DNA from 3 places in the Paenibacillus pabuli genome. Region 2 is predicted to be linked to each of the others. Evidence: riboswitches for the same ligand, from Rfam matches in the RefSeq annotation. Region 2 holds a riboswitch; each other region holds the start of a gene.

The links. A riboswitch is a leader RNA that binds a small molecule or an ion and turns the genes downstream of it on or off. The one in region 2 is predicted to bind cobalamin.
Region 1: it holds a riboswitch for cobalamin, as region 2 does, so the genes downstream of both, ABGV42_RS14175 (ABC transporter substrate-binding protein) here and nikB (nickel ABC transporter permease) in region 2, are expected to answer to the same signal.
Region 3: it holds a riboswitch for cobalamin, as region 2 does, so the genes downstream of both, cobJ (precorrin-3B C(17)-methyltransferase) here and nikB (nickel ABC transporter permease) in region 2, are expected to answer to the same signal.

Annotation. Positions count from the first base shown of each region.
Region 1 covers NZ_JBDOIO010000003.1:2,655,154-2,660,770, reverse strand. Annotated here, with positions in the region: gene cobD (threonine-phosphate decarboxylase CobD) at 1-674, shown strand, start outside; gene ABGV42_RS14190 (adenosylcobinamide amidohydrolase) at 671-1,468, shown strand; gene cbiB (adenosylcobinamide-phosphate synthase CbiB) at 1,510-2,490, shown strand; gene ABGV42_RS14180 (histidine phosphatase family protein) at 2,481-3,128, shown strand; cobalamin riboswitch at 3,292-3,430, shown strand; gene ABGV42_RS14175 (ABC transporter substrate-binding protein) at 3,830-4,831, shown strand; gene ABGV42_RS14170 (FecCD family ABC transporter permease) at 4,828-5,617, shown strand, end outside.
Region 2 covers NZ_JBDOIO010000005.1:1,083,599-1,089,215, forward strand. Annotated here, with positions in the region: gene ABGV42_RS31605 (response regulator) at 1-7, shown strand, start outside; gene ABGV42_RS31610 (alpha-glucosidase/alpha-galactosidase) at 115-1,416, opposite strand; gene ABGV42_RS31615 (AraC family transcriptional regulator) at 1,609-2,436, shown strand; cobalamin riboswitch at 2,517-2,706, shown strand; gene nikB (nickel ABC transporter permease) at 2,866-3,804, shown strand; gene nikC (nickel transporter permease) at 3,805-4,638, shown strand; gene ABGV42_RS31630 (ABC transporter substrate-binding protein) at 4,653-5,617, shown strand, end outside.
Region 3 covers NZ_JBDOIO010000005.1:369,966-375,582, forward strand. Annotated here, with positions in the region: gene ABGV42_RS28385 (sirohydrochlorin chelatase) at 1-811, opposite strand, end outside; gene cobJ (precorrin-3B C(17)-methyltransferase) at 1,022-2,935, opposite strand; cobalamin riboswitch at 3,336-3,523, opposite strand; gene ABGV42_RS28395 (uroporphyrinogen-III synthase) at 3,717-4,541, opposite strand; gene ABGV42_RS28400 (GerAB/ArcD/ProY family transporter) at 4,673-5,617, opposite strand, start outside.

The sequences.
Region 1 (5,617 bases), on a different contig from region 2:
TTCTTGGACAGCCGAACAACCCCAATGGAGTACAATATCCCGTTGAAGTATTGCAGCGGCTGGCCCGTCATGCAGAGAAGACAGATACTGTCATGGTGATTGATGAGGCATTTATGGATTTCATTCCTGAAACGCGGCGACAATCCCTGGCTTCCCGATTACAGGATTACCCACAGGTGATCATCATTCGCTCGATGACGAAGTTCTATGCCATTCCGGGTCTTCGGCTTGGCTATGCGATGGGACGCCCGGATCTGATTCGTGCCATGACGGAGAAACAGGTAACCTGGAGTGTTAACGGATTGGCACTAATCGCGGGAGAAGCCTGTCTAAGCAGCGGGGAAGCTTTTGAACGGGAGACGTTGGAACAGGTGGCGTTTGAACGAGAGAAACTGGCAGCCGGCCTGGAGGCCTGTGGATGCGAAGTGACACGCGGGGAAGCGAACTTCTTGCTGGCACGTGTGCCGCAGCCATGGACAGCGGCAACCCTGCAGGCGGCTTTGGGAAAGAGGGGGATTCTGATCCGGAGCTGCGCCATGTACCCGGGACTTGGAGAAAGGCATATCCGATTGGCGGTAAAGGATGCGGAGTCGAATCTTCGTTTGGTGAACGAAATGAGAAGTGTGACTGGGCCAAAGCGTCCGGAGCAGAAGGGCGGGGGTGCGGAGCGATGACGCTGCCATTCTTTCCGTACTATACTCACGCGCAAGCAGCACAAAATGAATATGCTTCTTCTGCATGGCCTGGGTTAAAGATTAATGCATATGAACGTCATATTCGAGCATCCATCCCTACCCGGGTAAGTGCCCTTTCCAGTGCCGTGTACGGCGGAGGGATGATGGAGCTGGATCGCATATTCAATATCTATGTAGACAGGCATTATCGCTGTGACGATCCGCCGAGCGATATTACAGGCCTCCTGAAAGGATGGGAGGAGCGCACAACTGCATGCGCTGGATTGCTGACCGCCGTGAAGCTCGCGCACACTTCCGTTCAGGAATATATGGGCGATGAAGCGGGGATCTTGTGCTGCACAACAGCCGGTGTATCCAATGCTGCGCGGGCTGGCTCCGCTAGAACAGTGTTCGATGCTGCAGGCAACATGGCTACCCGGGAGGGAATGGCTGCAGAGTCGTCCTATACTCCCGGTACAATCAATATCATGTTATGGATCAACGGACGCATGACACCCGGAGCCATGGTCAATGCCATTCAGACAGCGGTGGAAGCCAAAACGGCAGCGCTTGCCGATTGTGGTGTGATGGATGCGGAGAACGGGCTGATGGCAACGGGAACGACGACGGATGCCATGGTGCTTGCCGCGAGTCAGGTGGAGGGGAAACCACTGATTTCCTACGCGGGCACGGCCACGGTGATTGGGGCAGCGATTGGGCGTCTGGTCTATGATGCCGTTACCGAAAGTTTGCAAGCCGGACAGGCGTGGAAAGAGAGGAATAACAAGCAATGATATCTCTGAGTCAGTGGGCGGACTGGCCAATATGGACAGGAATGACAGGGGCATGGATTATTTTAGCGGCATACATACTGGATCGCCTCATTGGAGATCCACGCTGGATCCCTCACCCGGTGATCGGCATGGGAAAGGGAATTTCTGCATTGGAGCGAGTGATAAGAAAGCGAGTGAGCAGTGATCAGGGTCTTAAAGGGGCAGGGCTGCTCTTTCCCATAGTTATTGCGGGTGGTTCATTTGTGCTTTCTTGGGGAGTGATCTACATACTTGGACTTGTTCACCCAGCGGTTGCAGTTCTAGCTGAAGTGGTACTGATTGCCACCACCATTGCTTCCAAAGGACTGAAGGATGCAGGCATGGAAGTGTATCGTCATCTGAGAGTAAGGGATTGGCCTGCGGCTAGACGTTCACTGGGCATGATCGTGGGGCGGGATACAGCGCATCTGGATGAACCGGAAGTGGTAAGGGGAACCGTGGAGACTGTAGCCGAAAATATCGTGGATGCCATCGTTTCTCCACTATTCTATGCCCTGATTGGGGGTGCACCGCTTGCAATGGCTTATCGGGCCGTTAATACGCTGGATTCCATGGTTGGTTATAAAAATGAAAAGTATTTACACCTCGGCTGGGCCTCTGCCCGCCTGGATGATTGGGCGAACTGGATTCCGGCGCGTCTTACCGCCTTGCTTCTGATTACGGGAGCATGGATCATGAAGCTGAATGCAAAGGGCGCGGCACGCATGGTTCGCCGGGATGCCAGATTGCACCCCAGTCCGAACAGCGGATTTCCGGAGTCGGCCGTTGCAGGAGCGCTCGGCATCAGGCTTGGGGGGCATAACGTCTATCACGGCGTAGCTTCTTTTCGAGCCTATATGGGCGATCAGGCACGGCTGATGGAAGCAGAGGATATCGTGCGAACCACACGTTTGATGTTCTGGTCGGCGGGAGCTTTTGTGCTGTTATGCTGGCTGGTAGCGTTCGGCATCTGGACAGCAGGAGGTGCACTGTTATGGAAGTAGAGCACGAGCATTGTGGAACTGAAATACGGGAAATTGTGTTTATCCGTCATGGGACAACTTCTTGGAATGTGGAAAAGAGATACCTCGGACATACCGATATCGGTCTTCTGCCAGATGCAGAGCGGGAAATGGCGCCGCTTCGCGAGTCCATTAGCGCGATCACATGGGATGTGCTATATTGCAGTGATCTGCTGCGCTGCCGGCAGACCATGGAACGAATTGCACCTGCGCAAGCAGAGCAAGCGCAGCTTGATCCGCGTCTGCGTGAGATTGATTTTGGGCAATGGGAAGGCCTGACTTACGATGAACTCAAGGACAATCCGCACTACCGGGATTGGATTGATGCACCGCAGGATGTGACGCCACCGGGCGGCGAGCCTTGGCAGGCTTTTGCTGCGAGGATTGACACCTTCCTGAAGGAGTGTCTTTTGTCCGCTTCGCCGGCGCGCTATTTCGGTAAAAATCCCGCTCCGGCGATAGCGGTAGTTACCCATGGCGGTGTAATTCGTTATGCCATATCACGTCTTATACCGGAACTGGGATTCTGGGATACACAGGTCATTCCGGGGCAAGCAATTAAGGTTCGACTTGAAAAAAGCGAAAATAGCTGGGTTTCAAGCAGGGTGTCTTTTCCGTGAATCGGGTTGTAAGGATGTGCAATATAACCTATAATCACAACAGAAGTGTGACTTCAGCATGAATACATATCTCGTTATGCGCTTAAGCGCTGATGGATGGGACATGCTCACTTGAATGGTTACAATATCAGCGACCACGGGTCCCTTGTGCAAGTTAGAAGATTTCATCGAGTATAGGCAAGCGATGGACGGCACAATGGGTGAAATAGGGAAGCCGGTGTGAATCCGGCACGGTCCCGCCACTGTAAATCAGGACGAGCAGTCCTGTAAGTCAGGTTACCTGCCCTGGACGTACAAACCGGTGTTCCTTCGAGGAAAGGACAGCGTTTCGGGCAATTCTATGCGCATGGACAGCGGGTATGCTGAAGATGTGCAGATCGCCATATGCGAGACGTCATCCCTGATCCTGAAGTAAGGATCAGGGATTTTTTTGTTCATATAGGATGAACCGAAATATTCACACGTAACGAAGAGTGCAGAACCAATCTGGAGAAGCGTAGCGTTCGCCTTTATCCCCGGATTTTCACGTTAATAAAAGAGAATCAAAAAAATCTGGGGATAACAGCGATCGGAAGATGGTACTGCAATCGTAGTGGCCTAGTGTGGTTTTCTAGGGTCATTTTATTTAGGAACACAAATTCAGGGGAAATGGTCAGGAGCACTACTTAAGAGAGAACATAGAGAAGGGGAGAATGAACAACATGAACATCAAGAATTGGAAAGGCATGGCGTCCCTGCTGACAGCAGCGATGCTGACACTGGCTCTGGCCGGATGTGGAAACGCAACAACGAGCGAGGGAACAGGTACGTCTACGCAGCAGCCGGCACAGGAGCAATCCCAAGGCCAGGAGCAGACGGATCTCAAAACACAATATCCACTTACGGTAACCGATGCGACGGGTGAATCTTTCACGTTTGAGCAAGCGCCAACCAAAATCGTATCCGTATCTCCGGCAGAAACCGAATCGTTGTTTGCACTTGGATTGGACGAGCAGATCGTAGGTGTATCCGACTATGACGATTATCCGGAAGCTGCAACAACCAAACCGAAAATGGGCGGTGTGTCGAAGCCTAATGAAGAGTCGATTATCGCAGCCGAAGCAGACGTCGTATTTACAGGGATTTCTATGAGCGAAGAAGCCGTGAAGAAACTGCGCGACCTGGGTATCACCATTTTCAAAACGGATCCCAAATCGGTAGACGATGTCATGAACAATATTGAAACGTTCGGCAAAATTACGGATCATCAGGAGCAGGCTCAGGAGCTCATCACGAAGATGAAACAGGATGTAGCGGACGTAACCGAAGCGGTTAAGGCTGTTAAGCCGGAAGATCAGAAAAAAGTATATGTTGAATTCTCCCCAGGCTGGACCGTGGGTAAAGGCGAATTCATGGATGAACTGATTACGGTAGCCGGTGGTTTCAACGTTGCTTCCGACCTCGTAGGCTGGAATGAAATTAACGAAGAGAACATTATTGCTTCCAACCCGGATGTCATTCTGTACGCTAATGATGTTATTGATGAAAACTCCAAAACACTGGATCAAATCATCAAAGAGCGCAGCGGCTGGGATCAAATCACAGCTGTGAAAGACGACGCAGTCATTGGCCTGGATGCCAATCTGCTGAGCCGTCCGGGACCACGTGTAACGGAAGGTCTGAAAGCTGTAGCCAAAGCGATCTATCCTGACCTGTTCCAATGAGTAAAAAGCTGGCAGTGTACGGAACAGCCGGAATTCTGCTGCTTGTGCTGACCGTGCTGATCTGTACGGGCATCGGTTCGGTGGCTCTGCCTGTCCGTGACATTGCAGGCATTCTGCTTCATCACATGCCATGGATCGGTGACTGGATCACACCTGACTGGAGTACGGCAGCCGAGCAGATTATATGGAAGGTCAGGTTCCCGCGGGTGCTGCTTGCTGTACTCGTGGGTGCATCGCTGGCCATCGCCGGAGCGGGCTTCCAGGGGGTCCTTCGTAACCCGCTGGCAGATCCGTTTACGCTTGGTGTATCGTCTGGGGCATCGGTGGGTGCAGCTTTTCTGATTTTCTTCGGATTGCAGTATGCACTGATCGGAATCTGGACCTTGCCGCTCGTTGCGTTTCTGACGGGCGTGCTTACATTATGGTTTGTACTCGCCCTGGCTCGTGAAGGGCGCAAAATGCCGACGCACAGCCTGATTCTGGCTGGTGTGGTGATGCAAAGCTTTCTGGGAGCGGTGGTCTCCTTCCTGTCGACCATGTCGAAACAGACGATTAACGAAATTATATACTGGACGATGGGAAGTCTGGCTCTGCGTGGGTGGTCGTATACGGCCATCCTTTTCCCGTATTTTATACTCGGTCTGATTTTCCTCTGGAGCCGTGCCCGTTCCTTGAACGTTCTTGCACTGGGGGAACGGCAGGCTGCACATATCGGTGTCCAGGTGGATGGGTTGAAGCTATCCGTCCTTGCCGTAGGAACACTGCTTACCGCCGGGGCTGTCTCGG
Region 2 (5,617 bases):
GGATTAGATTGAAGAGGTAAAAGAGTTCCATTCAAAAAAGCGCCGGGGCCCCAAGGATTTACAGAGGACTTCGGCGCTTTTCTGATCTTCAATAAATAAAAACTATCTTTCGTTTTAAGATGTATACTTCGGCAGCCAGTCGCCATGAGCCTCGATGAGTTCATCGCACATGGCAACGATGTCATCAATAGACAGCTCGGCAGCAGTGTGCGGATCCAGCATGGCGGCATGATAGATATGTTCCTTTTTGCCCGTCATGGCCGCTTCAATCGTCAGCAGCTGGGTGTTGATGTTGGTGCGGTTCAGTGCCGCCAGCTGCGGAGGCAGGTCGCCGATGTAAGTTGGGTTGATTCCGGATCCGTCCACCAGACATGGAACCTCGACACAGGCCTCACGAGGCAGGTTGGTAATTAGACCGGTATTCATTACATTACCGCCAATTTTGTATGGACGGTTCGTTTCCATCGCTTCCATGATGTGCGAAGCATATTCACGGCTGCGGGTATGTTCAATATTTTCACTGGTAAACAGCTTCTCGCGCATTTCCTTCCATCCTTCAATCTGGTTCACGCAGCGGCGAGGATACTCATCCAGCGGGATGTTGAAGCGTTCGATCAATTCCGGATAATTCCGTTTGATAAAGTACGGATGATACTCGGCATTATGCTCGGAAGACTCTGTTACGTAGTATCCAAAACGGTTCATCAGCTCGAAACGCACCATATCATGATGCTGCTCCTTCTGCTTCTCCCTTGCCAGGCGTTTAATCTCCGGATACAGATCCTGACCATCTCTCGTCACTTCCAGCAGCCAGGCCATATGGTTGATACCTGCAACTTTTGCAACCACACCTGTCTGGTCCATTCCCAGCGCTTCAAACAGGTGAGGCACACAGACCTGCACGCTGTGGCACAGACCTACCGTTTTGATACCTCCATGCACGTTCATGACATTGGTGAGTACGGCCATAGGATTGGTGTAGTTCAAGAACCAGGCGTCAGGGCACACTTCCTGCATGTCCCGGGCAAAGTCAAGCATGACCGGAATGGTACGCAAATTGCGGAAGATACCGCCAATGCCAAGGGTGTCAGCAATCGTCTGGCGCAGTCCGTATTTCTTCGGAATTTCAAAGTCCGTGATTGTACATGGATCATATCCGCCCACTTGAATCGCGTTAATGACATATTTGGCACCGCGCAGCGCTTCTTTGCGGTCTGTATATTTTTTTACGGCACAACGGCTTCCAAGAGAACGGCCCATACTGGTCAACAGTCGCTCCGAATCATTCAGCCGTTCGGCATCGATATCATACAAAGCCAATTCAAAATCCTGCAGTGCTTCGGTCATCATAACGTCACCTAATACATTTTTGACAAATACGGTGCTGCCTGCACCGAGAAACGTAATTTTGTTCATCTCAAGTCCAGCCTCCCTGAATAATGGTGTACCCCAACTATAGGCCGATCCGGTTTATATAACTATGGTTCAACCTCTCTCATACATGGCATAATCCCATTTTCGGTATCGCTTTCAGCTGATATTTCCCTGATTCACCTGTTATAATTTAAAATGAGAAAATAGATGCGGGGAAAGGGAAGGAGTGGGAGGATGACACCGATTGAGTTTAATGTGATGCCCATGGACTGGACACAGATGGAGCTGGTGCTGTTGTTTTTCGGCTGGCAAGCCTGCGATCCTTCTCATTATTGGGGTCCGGGGGTGCGAGATTCCTATGTGATTCATTACATTCATGAGGGATGGGGAACTGTTCATATGGAAGATAAGGAGTACCATTTAACCCAGGGTCAGGGCTTCGCCATTCTGCCAGATACCATCATTCATTATGAGGCCGATGCGAAGGAGCCTTGGACATACTCCTGGTTCGGGTTTAAGGGCGTACATGCCAAGACATTCATGCAGCGGGCAAACCTGAGTCCAGCGTGTCCTGTATTTGAAGCCAGGGATCCAAAGGTAATGGATGGTTTGTATGCAGACATGGCTCAAGCCTCATCGCGTAATGGTGGAGATGTATTCAGCCAGAGTCTGCTGTATCGTTTAATTGCCGAACTGATCTCCTCCTCACCCGAAGAGGATAAGCCGCTGAGGCCCCTATCGACCAAGGACGAATACATCAGACAAGCTGTCCAGTTTATGGAGAACAGGTACAGCCAGAAGACCTCCATCCTTGATATTGCGCAGTCCGTGCGTCTGGATCGTACATATCTGTCCGGTCTTTTTAAAGAGAAATACGGGAAATCGCTGCAGGCGTTTTTTCTGGAATACCGGATGAATCGCGCAGCAGAGCTGCTGCAGAGTTCAACGCTTTCGATCAGCGAGGTTGCCCACTCGGTGGGGTATACCGATCCGCTGTTATTTTCCAAGATGTTTAAGCGAGTCACAGGAGTTTCCCCCAAAGGATCGAGAGAGCGGGATTAGGCTGATGCGCTGTTTCAAATTTGAATAAATGCTTTGATCATTATCTGTGAGCCAGCTATACTGGTACAGAATGCATTTCAATTGAATATGTGGAACTGGGTGCTTTACCTTCGGGTAGAAGCTTAATAGGGAAGACCGGTGTAATGCCGGCGCGGTCCCGCCACTGTAACAGAGGAGTCATGCAGCGTTATGCCACTGGTTTAGGCCGGGAAGGTGCTGCAATGATGGAGATTCTGGAGCCAGGAGACCTGCCTAGTTTAACAACACAGTAGTACCTACGGGAGATAGGAAGGTGTTTAGAGAGCATGACTTTTTCTGAAAATCTGTCTATTTAAGACGTCCTTATCCGGTATTTGCGGAGAGAGACGTCTTTTTTGATATGCATGGACAAGTCACAGTGGGGGGTAATTGGGAGAGGATGTCAGACATGTGAGCAGATATATCGTTAAAAGATTCATTCAACTGGCAGCCGTGTTATTCGGCATTTCGTTTCTGACATTTCTGCTGACCTACCTGTCTCCAGGGGACCCGGCAAGGCTTATGCTCATGTCTACCGGGGTCACTCCGTCGGACGAATTGGTTCAGCAGGTACGTCTCCAGCTGGGGCTGGATCAGCCATTTTGGATACGCTATGGAACCTGGCTGGGACAGGTGCTTACCGGAGATTTCGGAACGTCCTATAAATACGACAGGCCTGTGCTCGACATTCTGCTGTCCAGGCTTCCAGCCACGCTTCGGCTAACAGGAAGTGCCCTGCTGCTGGTCATTCTGATTGCGTTTCCACTGGGTATTTTGTCGGCCGTCTACAGAAACAACGTGCTGGATTACGTCATACGCCTGTTTTCGTTTGCCGGGTTGTCCATGCCCAGCTTTTGGCTGGGCATGCTGCTTATGCTGGTATTTGGAGTACAGCTCAAGCTGCTGCCTGTCATGGGAAGTTCGGGCTGGAACAGCCTGATATTGCCGGCATGCACACTGGCGTTACCACTGATCGCCCAATATATCAGGCAGATCCGTACAGTGATTCTGGAAGAGATGTCCCAGAACTATGTAACGGGGGCCAGAGCCAGAGGCGTGAAGGAGAGAGTCATTATGATGCAACATATTCTACCCAATATATTATTGCCCATCGTTACGCTCATGGGCATGTCTACTGGCGCACTGCTGGGGGGAGCAGCCATTGTGGAAAGTTTGTTTGTATGGCCGGGTGTAGGACAGATGGCGGTCGATGCCATCTTTACAAGGGACTATCCCCTGATTCAGGGCTACGTCATCTGGATGGCAACCATCTATGTATTGCTGAATCTGATTGTTGATCTCTGGACACATCTGCATGACCCGCGGATTCGACTGGACGTGGATGTCTAGATGAGAGAATTTAAGCTTATTTTGACACAGCATCGCTGGTTCACGTTTCTATGTTCACTGACCCTCCTCTGGGTCATTCTCGCCATGATTGCGCCACTGCTCGCACCGCATGATCCACTGGCAACGAATTTTGCCAAGGTACTGCAGCCAGCCAGTTCGGAGTATCCGCTTGGAACCGATCAGCTTGGACGCTGCGTGTTATCCCGTATCCTTTACGGGGCCAGGACGTCGCTTCTGCTTACATTTATGATGATCGGAATTGTATTTGTACTTGGTGTAGCCATTGGTGTTATCGCAGGTTTTGCCCGTGGTCTGACGGATACAGTGCTGATGCGGTTATCCGATACGCTGATGGCCTTTCCAGGATTAATCTTCGCTATCGCCGTAGTGGGGATGCTGGGGCCAGGCCTATTTAATACGGTAATTGCCCTGGCTGTTGTCTGGTGGGCGAAGTATGCACGACTGGCAAGAAGTCTAGTGATCTCGCTTCAGCAAAAGGAGTATGTCGCTGCGGCAGCCTTCAGCGGTGCGCGAAAGATTCAGATTATCACCAGAACCATCCTGCCCAACACGCTGTCTCCTCTCATCGTCATGGCGATGATGGATGTGGGCGGCATGATGTTATCCATCTCAGGCCTGTCCTTTTTGGGGCTGGGTGCTCAACCTCCTGAACCGGAGTGGGGGGCAATGTTGAATGAAGGCAGACGATATTTGCAGACAGCTCCGTGGCTGTTGATTTATCCGGGATTTGCGATTTTTTGCACGGTGATCATTTTTAATTTGCTGGGCGACAGTCTGAGGGATGTGCTGGATCCCAAGAAAAAAGCAGCTTAACAGGAGGAACGGGAATGAATTCGAGATATGGAAAAACGCTAACGCTTACCATACTGTCATTATTGATCTTATGTATTATCGCGGCATGTGGCCAAACCACATCCAACACTTCTACCTCGTCACCAGCAGGTGATCGGACGGCTGAGAAGGATAAGGACAGTTCAGGTGCGCCGACTCATCTAAATGTAGCCCTGTTCTGGCTTGGCAGCAATCTGGATCCGGCAGAAGATTGGAATGGCTGGACCCTTACACGGGCAGCGATTGGAGAGACCTTGATTCAATTCGATGAGAATATGAAATTGGTACCGAAGATTGCGGATAGCTGGGATCGTATCGATGATACGACTTGGCATTTTCATATCCGGGACGGCGTAACGTTCCATAACGGCAATAAGGTCACGGCAGATGTAGTGAAGAAGTCCATTGAACGTTCCATGGAGCTGAATGAGAGAGGACAATCGACCTTACCGGTGGCTTCCATGACCGCAGAAGGTCAGGATCTTACCATCCAAACAACGGAGCCATATGCATCCCTGCTTGGTAATATTGCTGAACCCTTGTTTGTGATTGTGGATACGAGTGCAGATACATCGAAATTCAAGAGCGAACCCATCGCCACAGGGCCATTTATGGTAACAAGCTATACCCCGGATCAGGAAATTCAGGTGAAAAAATATGACGGATACTGGGACGGCGCAGCCGATGTGGACACCATTACATTTAAATACATCAAGGATGACAGCACGCGTGCGCTTGCATTGCAGTCGGGTGAGATCGATGTAGCCAGTAACGTGGGACGAAGCAGCTTGGCCTTGTTCCAGGATCAGAGTCAATACACCATTGATGAGATCCCGAGCCTGCGTACGCAGTTTGTATGGTTTAATACGAAAAACCCGCTGCTGAATGAGCCGGATGTACGCCGTGCAATCTCCTACGGGATTGACCGTGAGATGTATGCAAATACACTGGTGGGCGGTCA
Region 3 (5,617 bases), 710 kb from region 2:
AGTTGGCCGCGACCCGTCCATTCAACCCTTCGTTCGCGCGTTCCAGTACCAGTTCCACCAATTTCGGATGGAATCCGAAATATCCACCAATCTCTACCTGAATGTCCGGATTTGCCGCAGCAAACTCTGCTGTCATCTCATCAATGCGTTTAATCAGTACACCTGTGAACAGGAAATAAGGCATAATGATAATTTTCTTCGCTCCGAGCAGGAGACAACGCTGCAATCCATCCGGGAATGAGGGCTGCGTCACGCCAATAAAGCTGCTTTCGGCCCATTTATACGGCAGTTTCTCCCATAGCATCCGGGTCATTTTGAAAAAGTCACTGTTGGCATCCGGGTCACTGCTTCCCCGTCCAAGGACAAGTACGGCTGTCTCTTCATCCGTGACAGCAGCAGGCTGAGCCGCCACTGCTGCGCCGCCTTGAGTTGCGGCCACAAGGACAGGCCGAGCCTCCTGCAGACGGGTCTGCATAATTTGAACGACTTTCTCATGTACGCCAATCGGACGTCCATACACAAATTCCACTTGCGGATAACGGATTTTGGCCCGGTCGATTGCATTCGGAATATCAATTTTGGCGTGCCCTGCAGCAAACAGAATGATTGGCACCAATACGATGCGCGTTGCCCCTTGATTCACACAAGCCGTAACCCCTTCGGCAATGCTCGGTCTTGTTAATTCCAAAAAGCAGGTCTCTACCACGGTATTCTCCGGCGCTTTCTCCGCTACCGCACGTGCAAACTCCATTAACTCCCGATTCCCCTCAGGATCACGGCTGCCGTGTCCCACCAGCAAAATGGCATTCATCTCTGGCTTCTTCCTCCCTCGCCTGATCCATAGATCAGGCATCTCAATTTTATGCTGCGCTTTACTCGGTAAACGAGCCTTTCACGGAGGGTAACCTGTTACCCAATCATTTCGATCTATATAAAAGTGCAAAGAACTGTTGCAGTTGTAAGTAAAAATGTTGGATAGAAGAATCGATTTTATCGGACGATACCAAAACTGGCACGATCCCTAGTCGCCGCATACCGGATTTACTTCCACGGTGACAGGCGCATCTACGTGACGGAAGCCCTGGATTACTCCGACGCGTTTGAAAAATTTGTGGAATCGCTCATTCGGGTGTCCCTTTTCCTTGTACTCCGCTACGATCCGCTCCACCATCCCGCCAATCTGATCACCTGGAATCCCCTCGGCTACTGGCTGGGCAGGGTGAGCGTTTCGTCCGAACTTCTTGCCGCCAAGGAACAGGTCGTATCCGCCTTTGCGGTAGACAATTCCGATGTCCTCCAATACAGCACCATAACATGCCATGCCGCAGCCATTCAGAGCCACGCTGGTCTCTTTCGGCGCACTAAGTCCGCCTATAACAGCCTGCAGATGATTGGCCATCGGAACAGCATCATCCTTCTCCATGTCGCAGAAGTCACAGGCCTTCACCTTGATGACGTCACCGATCGGCACCACGATGAAATTCGCTGCACGCAGTTCTTCTACCAGCTGAGCCGGTTCAAAGGTCGGTACCCGCAAAATAATCTGATGCTCCGGCGTGTATTCCAGCTCGCCTTCTTCACTCGCGCATTGCGCCAGAAGCGCCATCTGGGCTGCAGTAAACTTCTTGTTGCCGACGCCAGGCGACACGCCAATCTCGAACAGCGGCGCCTTGCGTCCCGGCTCAGGTGCGGTCCGCACAGCAGCATCGGCTGCAGCCTGCGGCGTCCCGGCTGGCACGCCTGGCACCGCCGCATCCAGCCAGCGACTGGCCGCTTCGCCGGCGAGTTTGCCGCCTGCCGCAAGCCGCGTCAGCGCCTCGGCAGCCAGCTCGGCCGCACCAGTACCCGGCTGTGCCTCGGCTGTACGCGCCGCGGTATTCACCGCCGCAGGGCGCTCAGCGGAAAGCACTGCGGTGCTACCGCCACCTGCCGGGCTTCCCGATGGCTGAGCAGCAGGCATACCAGCGCCGTGCTGCCCTTGCGGCCCCGTGCCCGCGCTGGTGCTCGCGCCGCGCAGGGCTGGCTCCGCAGCTGGCTGCGCGGTCTGCGCGTCGCGGACCGTGTCTGCTGCATCGGCTGAAGCGGCAGAACGGGCCTCCATGGCGCCGAGCGACCAAGGCTCGGCCTCCGTGCGAAGCCGCTCATGCGGTCTGAGCGACTGTTCCGCGGTATTCAGCGTGTATTTCCGCTGATATCCGCGCGGTGTGACCATGAGTCCTTCATACATCATGGTCGAGGAGTTACCTATGATGACGGTCGTCAGCATGCCGATATCATGATTCAACATATCTTCCAGCGTGGTCATCACGACATCCTGACGTTCACGATAGGCACTTTTTACAAGTCCCACCGGCGTCTGGGGACTGCGATATCGCAGCAGCATCTCCTGAGTCTCCACGATCTGCCGCGTCCGGCGTCCACTACGAGGGTTGTACAGAGCAATGACAAAATCAGCCGCTGCTGCTGCTTCCACTCGGCGAATGATTGTCTCCCAAGGCGTAAGGTGGTCACTCAGACTGATCGTACATGCATCATGCATCACAGGCGCACCCAGCAAGGAAGCGCAGGATTGAATGGCAGATACACCCGGAATAACCTCTACGCCGACGCCGCTTTCCGGCTTCCAGCCCTGCTCCATCAGTACCTCATACACCAGTCCTGCCATGCCGTATACACCTGCATCTCCACTGGAGATTACCGCAACAATTTTGCCCATCTCCGCCTGTCTGACCGCTTCCTGTGCCCGGCTTACTTCCTCGGTCATGCCTGTCCGCACAATCTCCTGTCCGTCCAGGAGTGGACGAATCAGGTCAACGTAGGTGTTATAACCAATAATGACCTCGCTCTCCCGAAGTGCCTCCAATGCCCGTGTGGTGATATGCTCCATGGCTCCCGGGCCAAAGCCGATAATCAGCAGCTTTCCTTGACTCTGCATTGCTTCTCCTCCTCCATCTCCCTGCTCACCCTTAGCACGTCAGTAACATCTATATCACGCTTCTACAGCTATGGTTTGTGGTTGATCGTTTGATCATTGGCGCCACGCCGTTCGACCTTCTTATCCCTTGTAATCTAAAACAGTGAAGAAGGACGGCTTGACCGACCTTCTTCTTCGCGGCATGTTCGATCCATTCCGATTCCAGATTGATTCCCTGAAAATAAACAAAAAAATCCCATCCTTATAACGGATGGGATACGTATGTACGTACACTCAAGAAGACAGTCCACGGCCCTATAGTGGATAGACCTGTGGCTGCATGGCCGCAAAGGGCCTGCCAGGCGAACCGATGGTTCGCCCGTTTCCTGATTCTTCGTACACCACTCCTTTCCGCGAAGGGTTCGGTGACACATGCAAGGTAGGTCTCCTGGCTCTGGATCATCAGCTTCCTTTTCTGTCTTCCCCGGATGGTCGAGTGACATGGATGAAAAGGGCTTCCCCATTACAGTGGCGGGACCGCTCGGGACTTGCACCCGATTCCCTGTTACCTCTTGCTCACGCAAGAGCACCTTGCTTGTTTTCATGAATGATATTGGTTTCATCATAACACCGCTCAGGAAAAAAAGTCCATGCTTATGATGCTTGTCCAATATTCTATTTTCAGACAAAACAAAAAAATTCTGATCCAGAACGGATCAGAACTTGAATGACGATATTCATATGCGAAACTCTCATAACGACTTACCGGATACTTTATAAGGCATATGTCCAGATCTGCGTGTCAGGATTTATTGGCATGTGCTGCAGCAATATATCGTCCCAGTTCAACGATGAGCGCTCCCATCTTTTCTTCCTCCGGAACAACCCGTGCTTCAATACCTTCTTCAAGCATGGCGTTCGCAGTCACCTTGCCTACAGATGCAGGAATTACAGCTTCCCGGAAAGCCTGCTGCATCTGTTCCAGCTTGCCTTGGGAAGCTGCATATGCTGACAAAAACCGTACTTGGGGGCCGCTGGTGAATGCTACAGCGTCGACCTCATGCTGCACGATTTCATTCAAAAGCAATTCGAGTTCGGCCTCTTCTGGCGGCACATGACGATAAGGCAAAACCTGTCTTACCTGTGCACCCTGTTCCTCCAGCCAGTTGACCAGCTTCGGTGCAGTCTCCCCGTGAAGCTGGAGCATGACTTTTTTGCCTGCCAGATCATGTGGGGCGAACTCCCGGATCAGCCCATCCGTACTGCCATCATCATCCCGGACCAGCGGTGCGAGCTTGCGCTTACGAAGTGCATTCACCGTTTTGTATCCTCTTGCCGCAATCGAGGCTTCCGACAGGACATCCAGCAGTTGACCGGCAATGTCCATATCCTCTGCCATTTCAAATATGGCATCGAGCCCCATCCCTGTAGTTAACACCGCCCAGTCGGGTGGATCAGAGATTAAAGAGACAAGACCATCGCGTATGCTCCGATCATCCAGGAATACCGTTCCCTGTGCTGGCCGCACGAGTGGAATACCACCCATTTTCTCAACCAACAAGGCCATTTCCTTGGATTTACGTGGTCCTGTCAGCGCTACACGTACACCTGCCAAATATTGAGCCATTCATGTTTCCCCCCAGTTCGTTCGTCCGAACGTCATTCGTTTGACTACAGTATACAGGGTAGTCTCATGGAGGGAAACCTCGTTTCACGTCATTTGGCCTGTTCTTCTATAACGATTTTTTATGATTGGCATTAGGAAGGCTGAAGCTCGCCCCCCTGCATGTCATCATGTCCTGTCTCGTCTTCCTGATCCGAACCGTGTCTTTTTTCCCCCTGTTCATCCTGTTTTTTGCTTGTATCGCGATGCTTCTCTCCTTCGCGTGAGGAGTCCCTTTCCTTTTTACGTGGCCGAAGAAACACGAAAAGAATGATGGGAAAGAGCACTTCGAATAGAATGGCAATCCATGTCCACTCCCGCGTGAAGCGGAACAGCTGAATTGCATTCTTAAAAAACCAAAATGCACATACGAATCCAACAAGCGCAACTGGACCGGTCATGAGCTTCCCGGATACTTTGGGAATCATTCGCTTCAGTCCCCAGCATATAAAATACAGGTCAAATGCAATTTTTGTAATCATGGTAGGCAGGGTGGCCGCAGCCAGTGCCAGGTCGAACCGGTCCAGAAAGTCACTTACTTGCAGTTGTCTGGCAAGTTCATACGAAGGATATACCAGCCTTGATGCGATCGGCACACCAATGGAGGTAATGGTCTCGATCATAATCAGCATCATCAGCAAGGCAGCAATCGTTATTCCCCAAGTCACGGATTTGAACCGAAAGTCGCTTCCCTTGATGACAAAAGGCAATGCAACCATCTCACCAAAGAAAGAGAAGATATACCAGCTTCCTTTGCCGACACCTGCTGCATCAACATCAAAGTACGGCATCAGATTTTCCAGGTTCACTTGCTGAATCAACATGAACGGGACGACAACCGAGTTTAACAAGAACAGGGTGATGTAAAGCTCTGACATCCCGATTAAAGAACCCAGCCCTCCCCTTACGATAAACACAGCCATGACCAAGAGAGACAACACAACGATGGATATGGGCGTCGTCTCGAGCAAAGTAATACTTACGTAGTCACCGATCAGCCGGATGTCACGGGCAAACACAATAAGAAAAAACAAGATGTA